Regions from separate parts of the Streptomyces sp. NPDC008125 genome, predicted to be linked through region 2. Evidence: riboswitches for the same ligand, from Rfam matches in the RefSeq annotation. Region 2 holds a riboswitch; the other holds the start of a gene.

The links. Region 2 has a riboswitch for cyclic di-AMP ahead of ACFZAX_RS26295 (NlpC/P60 family protein). Riboswitches for the same ligand answer to the same signal wherever they lie in the genome.
Region 1: another riboswitch for cyclic di-AMP. It lies ahead of ACFZAX_RS14170 (peptidoglycan DD-metalloendopeptidase family protein); the one in region 2 lies ahead of ACFZAX_RS26295 (NlpC/P60 family protein).

What each region holds. Positions count from the first base shown of each region.
Region 1 is NZ_JBIBHR010000007.1:109,452-114,212, reverse strand. Features, by position in the region: gene ACFZAX_RS14180 (DUF6126 family protein) at 1-47, shown strand, start outside; gene ACFZAX_RS14175 (tyrosine-protein phosphatase) at 97-906, opposite strand; cyclic di-AMP (ydaO/yuaA leader) riboswitch at 1,332-1,486, shown strand; gene ACFZAX_RS14170 (peptidoglycan DD-metalloendopeptidase family protein) at 1,492-2,376, shown strand; gene ACFZAX_RS14165 (GDSL-type esterase/lipase family protein) at 2,557-3,381, shown strand; gene ACFZAX_RS14160 (STM4011 family radical SAM protein) at 3,415-4,308, opposite strand; gene ACFZAX_RS14155 (STM4012 family radical SAM protein) at 4,316-4,761, opposite strand, start outside.
Region 2 is NZ_JBIBHR010000017.1:48,367-53,127, forward strand. Features, by position in the region: gene ACFZAX_RS26285 (hypothetical protein) at 1-128, shown strand, start outside; gene ACFZAX_RS26290 (hypothetical protein) at 277-1,221, shown strand; cyclic di-AMP (ydaO/yuaA leader) riboswitch at 1,672-1,750, shown strand; gene ACFZAX_RS26295 (NlpC/P60 family protein) at 1,779-2,249, shown strand; gene ACFZAX_RS26300 (ATP-binding protein) at 2,358-2,789, opposite strand; gene ACFZAX_RS26305 (Scr1 family TA system antitoxin-like transcriptional regulator) at 3,017-3,883, shown strand; gene ACFZAX_RS26310 (DUF397 domain-containing protein) at 3,949-4,170, shown strand; gene ACFZAX_RS26315 (aminotransferase class I/II-fold pyridoxal phosphate-dependent enzyme) at 4,258-4,761, opposite strand, start outside.

The DNA.
Region 1 (4,761 bases), on a different contig from region 2:
CCGCCTTCCTCTACATCCTGTTCGCCGTCGCCGGGGGCAACCAGTAGCGGAGCCCGGACCGCCGAGTCGTCCGCCCCGGTCCGGGGCGGACGGACCCTACGCCTCGTCCAGCAACCGCTCGCGCAGCCGCTCCCGGGTCTCCCCGGAGAGACCCAGCCCGTCCGCGAAGTAGCGCTCCGTCGTGCCCCAGTTCTCCTCGATGGCGGCGAAGGCGGCGTCCAGATAGTCGATGTGCGCCCCGAAGAGCGGGTTGAGCAGGCTCATCACCTCGGTGGAGACCACGGGGTCCGCGCTGTCGCCGCGCCGCAGGCGGTACCGGCGGTGCGCGTCGTTGGACTTGAGGTAGTCCGCCGCGATCGCCTCGCGTTCCACCCCCACCGCGAGCAGGGTCATCGCCATCGTCAGACCCGCCCGGTCCTTGCCCGCCGCGCAGTGCATCAGCGCCGGCACGCTGTCCCTTGCCAGCGCGTGCAGCACCCGGCCGAGTTCCTCCGTGCGGTCGGTGATGATCGAGCGGTACGAGACGAGCATCCGCTCCGTGCCCTTCCCGTCCGCGAGCAGCGAGCGCAGCTGCGCGATGTCCCCCTCGCGCACCAGACGCCAGAAACCGGCCCCGTCGGCGGGGTCGGAGAGCGGAATGCGGACGTTGCGGACGCCCGGCAGCTCCACGTCGAAGCCGTCCAGCTTCTGGTCGGCCGAATTACGGAAGTCGAAGACCGTGTGCAGGCCGAGCCGGCCGAGGAAGACGGCGTCCTCGGCGGTGGCGGCGGCGAGGTGGCCGCTGCGGAAGAGCCTCCCGTGCCGTACCCGCCGCCCATCGGTGGTGGGCAGCCCGCCCACGTCCCTGAAGTTACGGACCCCGCTCAGCTCGGGTTCGGCCGGCGAGAACTGCGGCACCTGCGTCACAGCGGCTCCTCGGTGTTCCTGCGCGCCGGCGCTGCTCGCCGACGTCGGCTCGTCGCGACCCTACGACATCGCCCCGCGGCGCCGACGCGGCGGCGGCTCCCCGAAGACTGAGGAACCGTCAACAGTGATGTGAGCGACATGTCCGTATTATGTTAATTTCACGCAACATCACCCGTTTATGGGGGAGATGGTGGGTGATCTGGTGAGCGGGATCATATCCGTGACCGTGCGTGGCCGGGGAGCCGGAGAACTCTCCGTACGCCGTGCGGAATGCCAAGATCCGTAATCCACGGAGGGTGACCGGAAAAGACGGCCGAAATCGGCGTGCGGATTCCGTTCCGCTTGCGACGGCTTGTTCCGTCCGACCCGGCTCGATTACGTTCACCATCACTCCGGACGGACCGCCTAATCCTGCCGCCGCCCGGAATTCGCACTCACTCACGCGTGGCAGGAGCGGGGGACCCAGGTAAGCCGCCGACCGGAGTTGATCCGGCCGGCTCGGGGTGAAGTCGCGTTCAGCGCGACCGGGCATCTCCAGCCCGAACCCGACAGCTCACCTCGCAGGCGCCGGAGAGGAATTCCCCCATGCCCATCCCGGGTAAGCACCGTCGTAAGAAGTCCGGCCCGATCGCTCGCGGCATCCTCGCCGTCGGAGCGGGCGGCGCCGTCGTCGCCCTGCCGCTCCTCGGAGCCACGGGTGCCCACGCCGCCGAGCAGTCGGCCCCCGCCGCCCAGTCCGCCCAGCAGTCCGCCGAGACCTACAAGGTCGTCCCCGGCGACTACCTGGCGAAGATCGCCGCCCAGCACAAGATCAAGGGCGGCTGGGAGAAGCTCTACCAGGACAACCGCGAGGTCGTCGGCAAAAACCCCGGCCTCATCCTCCCGGGCATGAAGCTGACGCTCGGCGCCCACGCGTCCGGCTCGGCCTCCACCGCGTCCTCCGCCAAGGCCGAGACCGCGAAGACCGGGACGAAGACCGCGGCCACGACCGAGACGAAGGCCGCCCCGGCGGCCAAGGCCGAGTCCGCCGCTACCACCACCAAGGCCGCCGACAGCAACAGCACCGGCTGGACCACCCCGGTCGCCAACGCGACCGTCACCACCCAGTACCACGCCTCCGGCGCCATGTGGTCCAGCGGTTACCACACCGGCTCCGACTTCAGCGCCGCCACCGGCACCGTCGTCCGCGCCGTCGGCCCCGGCACGGTCGTCTCCGCCGGCTACGACGGCGCCTACGGCAACGAGGTCATCATCAAGCACGCCGACGGCATGTACTCCCAGTACGCCCACCAGTCGCAGCTGATGGTCTCGGCCGGCCAGACCGTCACCGGCGGCCAGCAGATCGGCCTCTCGGGTGCCACCGGCAACGTCACCGGCCCGCACCTCCACTTCGAGATCCGCACCACCCCGAGCTACGGCTCGGACGTGGACCCGATCGCCTACCTGCGGTCGCACGGCGTCTCCATCTGAGACCACTCCCGATGACGGTCGTCACGATCCGTCAGGGCTTCGAGGGGCGGTACGCGCAAGCGTGCCGCCCCTCTGCTTATTCCGGCTTTACCAAAACCTGACCGGGTGGTCTATCTCACCCCACGTCAACCCCTTCATACGGTCGCGTAGCTCACATCGAAAGAGGCAAGATATGTGACCGTGGCAGACGATTCGAGAATCCAGAAGACAGACATCATCGGGTCGTACGCGGCGATCGGCGACAGTTTCACCGAAGGAGTCGGAGACCCCGGACCCGACGGGACCTATGTCGGCTGGGCGGACCGTTTCGCGGCTCTTCTGGCGGACCAGCTTCCCGTCCTCGACGAGGCGACGAGCTCCGATTCCCCGCGCGGGGAATTCCGGTACGCCAATCTCGCGGTACGCGGACGACTCCTCGACCAGATCGTCGAGGAGCAGGTCCCCCGCGCCAAGGAGCTCGCACCGGACCTGGTGAGCTTCTGCGCCGGGGGCAACGACATCATCAGGCCCGGCACCGACCCTGACGACTTGGCGGAGCGCTTCGAACGCGCGGTCGCCGACCTCACCAACGCCGTCGGCACCGTCATGGTCACCACCGGATTCGACACCCGCGGCGTGCCGGTCCTGCGCCACATGCGCGGCAAGATCGCCACCTACAACGTCCACCTGCGGGCCATCGCGGACCGCTACCACTGCCCGGTGCTCGACCTCTGGTCCCTCCGTTCGATCCAGGACCGCCGCGCCTGGGACGGCGACCGGCTCCACCTGTCCTCCGACGGGCACACCCGGGTCGCACTGCGCGCCGCGCAGGTCCTCGGCCTGGAGACCTCGGCCGACCCCGACCAGCCGTGGCCCCCGCAGATCCAGCGGAACACCTTCGAGGTGCGGCGCGACGACATCCACTGGGCACGCGAGTACCTCGTGCCGTGGATCGGCCGCCGGCTGCGCGGCGAGTCCTCCGGCGACGAGGTCGCCGCGAAGCGCCCGGACCTGCTGCCGCTCTGAGCCGCACACATGCCCGCCGCGACGCGCCGGGCGCTACACCAGGGGAAGCCGGAGACGTGACGGGCCCGCTGCGGCGGGCCCGGCCGGCGTCGCCGGAATCCGCTCCAGGACACCCCCGGCGAACACGTCGTACAACGGCAGCGACTCCAGGTGCACGTACCCGATGTGGCAGTCGCAGACCGCCAGCGGGCAAACCCGCGGGCCGAGCGCCCGGCGGTAGCTCCCGTCGTAGAGACTGCCCAGCTCCTCCTTGACGAAATGGCACCGGCGCACGGTGCCGTCCCCGTCCACCGAGATCACCGACTCCCCGGTCCGGCACGGCAGCCCCGCCGAGCGGTGCGGATGCCGGCTGTACGGGAACAGGGGGTCGAGAGCCGTCCAGCGCTCCGCCTCCGCGTCCGTGTACGTACGCCCCTCGGCGGCGTTCACCCACAGGTACACCCGCTCCGGCAGGTCCGCCCGCAGCCTCCGCGCCTCGGAAAGGTGCTCCTCGAAACCGACGACGCCCACGCTGTACCGCACCCCCGCCGCGGTCAGCTCCCGGCACGAGCCGAGGAACCGGTCGTACGGGGTCTGGCCGGGGTGGTACGTGCACCAGAGCGCCAGCCGCTCCGGGTCCGCCCCGGACAGCCAGCCCGTCCTGCCGCTGAGGTTCGTCTGGATCGCGACCCGAGCCACCTGCGGCAGGTGGGACAGCTCGACCAGCGCCCGCCGGTACCAGGACCGCACCAGCCCCTCGCCCCACGGGGTGAAGAGCACCGAGAGACGGTCCCCGGTCTGCGCGGCGACCCACGCCGTGAAGCGTTCGAGCGCTTCCCGGTCCGCCGTGAGCTGTTCCCGGGTGTCCCGCCTCTTGGCGAACGGGCAGTACGGGCAGTCGTAGTCGCAGGAAGCGAGCGGGCCGCGGTAGAGGATCGTCAGGTCCACGCGCCGCTCACCTCGCCTCGTACGCGGCCATCGCGGCGCGCACGGCGGGGGAGAAGAGTGCGGGGCCGAGCGCGTCGGAGTGGGCGAGTCCTTCCGGGGACAGCCGCAGGAGGTCATGGCTGCCGTTGCCGCCGTCCAGCCAGCCGAGCTCCGCGAAGCGGGCCAGCTCCACGGGGAAGTCGTCCACGGGGTCGTTGCCGAACCGCTCCCGGTACTCGGCGCGCGGCAGTCCGGCGGCCTGGAGCAGCGACTGCAGGAGATGGCGGCGGCGGGGCTCGTCGCCGTCGACGCGGCGGCCGTGTTCCGCCCGGGTGAAGTCCTCGGTGGTGGTGAAGCGGTCGACGATGTCGCGGATCTGCCCCATGTTGACGGCGTAGTCGAAGGAGTAGTGCAGCGAAGAGGTGTACGAGCGGGCGCCGCAGCCCAGGCCGACCATGCCGTCCGTCTGGCAGG
Region 2 (4,761 bases):
CCCTGGCGCTGATGCACGATCGCGGCGAGGACCGGATCCACGCGTCCACGCTGGCCCGGGCGCTGCGTGCGCTGGACGGTGAGCGACGGGCCGGGCGGATCGCCGTACCGCCCGAGAACGGGAGTTGACCGGTCCGGCCTGCGGCGGAGCGGCAGAAGGCGACCGGCCGCCCCGCCCTGGTCCTGGCCCTGGTCCTGGCCCTGGCGCTGGTCCTGGTCCTGGTCCTGGTCCTGGCCGCGGCGATGCCGGCCGATCATGTTCCGTACCCTCCTGAACATGAATCGCTCCACCGCTCCCCTCCAGCCCCTCACCCGGCTCGTCGGCGGGAACATATGCGCCTACCAGCCGGCTGCCGACACCTGGGGTGCTCTGTCGCCCGCCAAGATCTTCCGGCCGTCGGCCGGGGACGACGTCGTCGAGCACACCGCTCCCGCCGGCCTCCACCAGGTCTTCTACACGACCCTGCACGCGGCCGTCTGCGTGACGGCTGACGGGGCCGAGGTCTGGCGGTCGGAGTTCGAACCGAAGTCGGACGAGCGGTTCGGACACAGGCCCGGCTGCGCCCTCTCGTCCGACGGGCTCACGGTCTGGATCTACCGGCCCGACGCCATGGCCGAACGAGGCCGCCCGGACCAGTGGGTCGCCCTGGACGCCGTAACCGGAGCGGTCCTCGCGCAGGCGGATCTGGACACGGTCGGGCACGGTGGCGTCCAGCTCGTGCACCGGGCGGGCGGCGAGATCCTCCTCGACGTGGGCGAGGGGCAGGACGGATCGGTCATCTACCGGGCATCGCTGTCGGGTGGGCGGATGGACCTCTTCCGCTACCCCTGGGACGACAGGGTCCTCATCGATCTGTCGCCGGACGGGCGGCACTTCATGACGGTCGATCATGCTCAGGGCGACATGGCCGTCCACACGTACCCGGACGGCGAGGTCGCGTTCACTCTGTCCGTCGACGCCCTCGGGCACGATCCGGAAGAGGACTACGTGGAATGGGGCGGCGGCTACCTGGACCCGGAGACCATCGTCGTGACCGTCGTCGGCGAGACGGAGAGCGAGGAGGAGTGGTTCCGCCACACCCGCGTCGACGCGCGGTCCGGCGAGGTCCGAGGCGCATTCGAGGCGCACGGCGAGAATTCCTACGACATGCAGCCTCTCGGGGACGGGTCCTGGCTCACCAAGGGCCCGGACGGCCACCCGATTCGCCGGAGGGACTCCTGAGGTCCCGGTGACGGCGATCCGGTCGGGATCCGGAGCGGAGGAGCGGAGCCGTTTCCCGATTCCAGCGACACGCCCGTGAGGAATATCCGATTTTCCGCTCGTTCGGCGCAGGGGTTCGGTCCGTCGCGCCCTTCTCTCGATTTGCGCTTCCCGGCGTTCTCCCCATGCCCCAAGTGCCGCACTGAGCAACCTTGGTGGAGGCATCCGGGTGCGCGCCCCCGGCCGCGCGGGACGCTCCCCCACTCTCCCGGCGCAACGTCGGCCGACCGTACTGACTTCCTCTGCCACCTCGAAAATTACGCACGGCCTGGGTCAAGATCCGTGTGACGACAAGCCCCCGCCACCCCGACGGGGCGGTCCGCGCGGACGCCGAGTCCTGCCGCCGAGCGGATGACGGGTCGACAGGAGTGGATCGGCAGGAGTGGAGGACCCGAGCACAACGGGTCGACCGGGCAACCGGCCGTCCCTCGGGGTGAAGCCGCGACGCGCGGCCGGGCGACTTCGCCAGCCCGAACCCGACAGGTCATCTTTCACAGGCGGCTGACGAAGGGTTGCGCATGACTGCGCAGGTTCATGTCCCGTCTCTGCTCACCCGGGCCGGTACGGCCTCGGTCCTCACTCTGGCCCTCAGCTCGACCATGCTGGCCCCCGGCCTGGTCTCCGACGCCGAGGCCGCCGCCCAGTCGACGAAGGCGCTCCGGGTCGCCGCGTCCAAGAAGGGCGCCCCCTACCAGTGGGGCGCCGCGGGTCCCCGGCGGTTCGACTGCTCCGGGCTGACGCTCTACTCGTTCAAGCGGGTCGGCAAGAAGCTGCCCCGCACGGCGCAGCAGCAGTACAACAAGACGCGCCACATCACTTCCTCACAGCGCAGGAGGGGCGACCTGGTCTTCTTCCACAGCGGTCGCAGCGTCTACCACGTGGGCATCTACGCCGGAAACGGCAAGATCTGGCACTCCCCGAAGACCGGTGCCGTGGTGCGGCTGGAGCGGATCTGGACGAAGCGGGTCTGGTACGGACGGGTGCGCTGACGCACGCCGGGCGCCCGTGCCGCCGACGCACGGCGCCCGGCCCGGACGCGGCGACACGCGACGACCCCGCCGGGTCGCACGGTCGCCCCGTCCGGGCCGGGCGCGACGTCAACTCCGCACCGGTACGGACCAGGGCAGCACGATCCACACGGTCTTGCCGCCGTCCTCGTTCGGGGTGACGCCGAACCGTCCGCCGCACTCCCCGGCGAGGATCCGGATGATCGCCAGGCCCCGCCCGTTGTCCCGCTGCGCGGCCGGGGGCAGCCGTCTGGGCCACCGGGGGTGGCTGTCCGACACCTCGAGCCGCAGTTCCTCGTCACGGTCGAGCACCAGCCGCACCGTGAACGTGGGTGACTGGCCCAGCGTGTGCAGGACCGCGTTGGTCGCGAGCTCCGAGACGATCAGCAAAATCCTCCCCGCGTCATCCGTGTCGTCGTGCATGCCCCACTCGGCGAGTACGCGTGCCACGTGTCTGCGGGCCGCGGACACCGACACCGGATCGCTCGGCAGGGTGACATGTGCTTCCTGATGATCTGCCATGGCGACGCCGTCCCTTTCCGCCCGGCCGACCCCTATCGGCCCGGATTGTGCCTGGCGCCAGAGTGCCACCGCCGGGCCCCCCGCAGACACGATCTGCCGAGATATGCATATATCTATCGCTCAATGCGGTGAACTCCGGCTCACCGGAGCTCGAACGTTCGGCACACTTGCTTCCAGGTCGGCCGACGGAGCGGTCGACCGTGCCGCCAGGCGGGAAGGAGACCGGAATGGGCAACGGCCCCGTCGTGCGCCGTCGCAAACTCGGGGAAGAGCTGCGGAGTCTGCGCCACTCTTCGGGACTCACGAGCCAACAGGCGGCATCGCTGCTCGGCTGGCACCAGTCGAAGGTGAGCAGGATCGAGACGGGCGCGAGCGGCGTGTCCCCGGCCGATGTCGGCCGCCTGCTCGACGCGTACGCCGTCGTCGATCCCGAACTGCGCACCCTGCTCTCGGCACTGGCCGGGTCGGCGGACGGCCGCGACACGGGCTGGTGGCACGCCTACCGGGGCATCATTCCGCCGCAGTACCGCGACTTCATCGCCCTGGAAGCGCAGGCCGAGACCGCGAGGACGCTGGAGACCTCGGTGGTCCCCGGACTGCTCCAGACCGCCGACTACGCGCGGTCGGTCACCGAGTCCGCGCTGGACGGCATACCGGAGGCCCATCTGGACGCCCTGGTCGAGGTGCGGCTCGCCCGCCAGTCGGTGCTGCGGTGCGACGCCCCGCTGCGGCTCACCGCCGTTCTCGACGAGGCGGTGCTGCGGCGGGAGGTGGGCGGGCGGCGCGTGATGCGCGAGCAGCTCGACCATCTCGCACACATGTCGGAACTCCCGCATGTGGACATCCAGTTGATCCCGTTCAGTGTCGGGGGGTACGTCGGCCTGACCGGCCCGTTCGTCATCTTCTCCTTTCCGACGACTTCGGCTCTGGATGTGGTCGTTCTCGACCACTTGACGCGCAGTCACTATCTGGAGCGGAAAGAAGATCTGGAGGCGTACGGTTCCGCTTTCCGCACCATGCGCAGACGCGCCCTCTCGCCCGAACGATCGAGGGACCTCATCACGGCGATCGGCCGCGAGAGGCGGCCCCGATGAGCACCCGGGGCCCGGCCGGACCGCCGGACGGGTCCCGGCAGCGTCCACCGATCCGAAGGAGCACCATGCCCGACCGCCCGGCACAGCCCGCCTCCCCGTGGCGCCGCAGCAGCCGCAGTACCGGTATGAACAACTGCGTGGAGACGGCGGTGCATGGGCGGCCGGTCCTGCTCTCCGTACGCGACTCCAAGGACGTGGACCGGGCCCATCTGTCCTTCTCCGCACCTGCCTGGAGCGCGTTCGTGCGCGGCCTCCGGGGACCCGGCGCGGGCGGGGCCCGGGGCTGAGCGCACGGGAACCAGGGCGACCCGGGGCGGGCGCACGGGCCCGGGGCGTACCGGCCGCGGCGACCCGGGCGGGCTTCCGCTCCCCGGTCAGGCGGTGCCCCTCGGAGCCGTACGGATGATCGCGTCCAGGGCGGTGTCGACCCGGTCGTCCGTCAGGTCGGCCCGGGCGGTGAGCCGCAGACGCGAGACACCGTCAGGGACCGACGGCGGGCGGAAGCACCCCACCGCGATGCCGGCTTCCCGGCAGTCCGCCGCCCAGCGGACCGCCGACTCGGGGGAGGGCGCCCGCACGGACACCACTGCGGCGTCCGGGCGGGCCGCGCTCAGCCCCTCCGTGGTCAGCCGTTCGTACATCCGGGTGGCGACCTCGCGCGCCCGGGCGGCGCGCTCCGGCTCCCTCCGCAGGACCGCGAGGCTCGCGAGCGCGGCACCGGCGGAGGCGGGTGCGAGCCCGGTGTCGAAGATGAACGTGCGCGCCGTGTTGACGAGATGACGGATCACCGGTGCGGGTCCGAGGATCGCGCCGCCCTGGCTGCCCAGGGACTTCGAGAGAGTGAGCGTGGCCACCAGCCCCTCGTCCCCCGCCAGCCC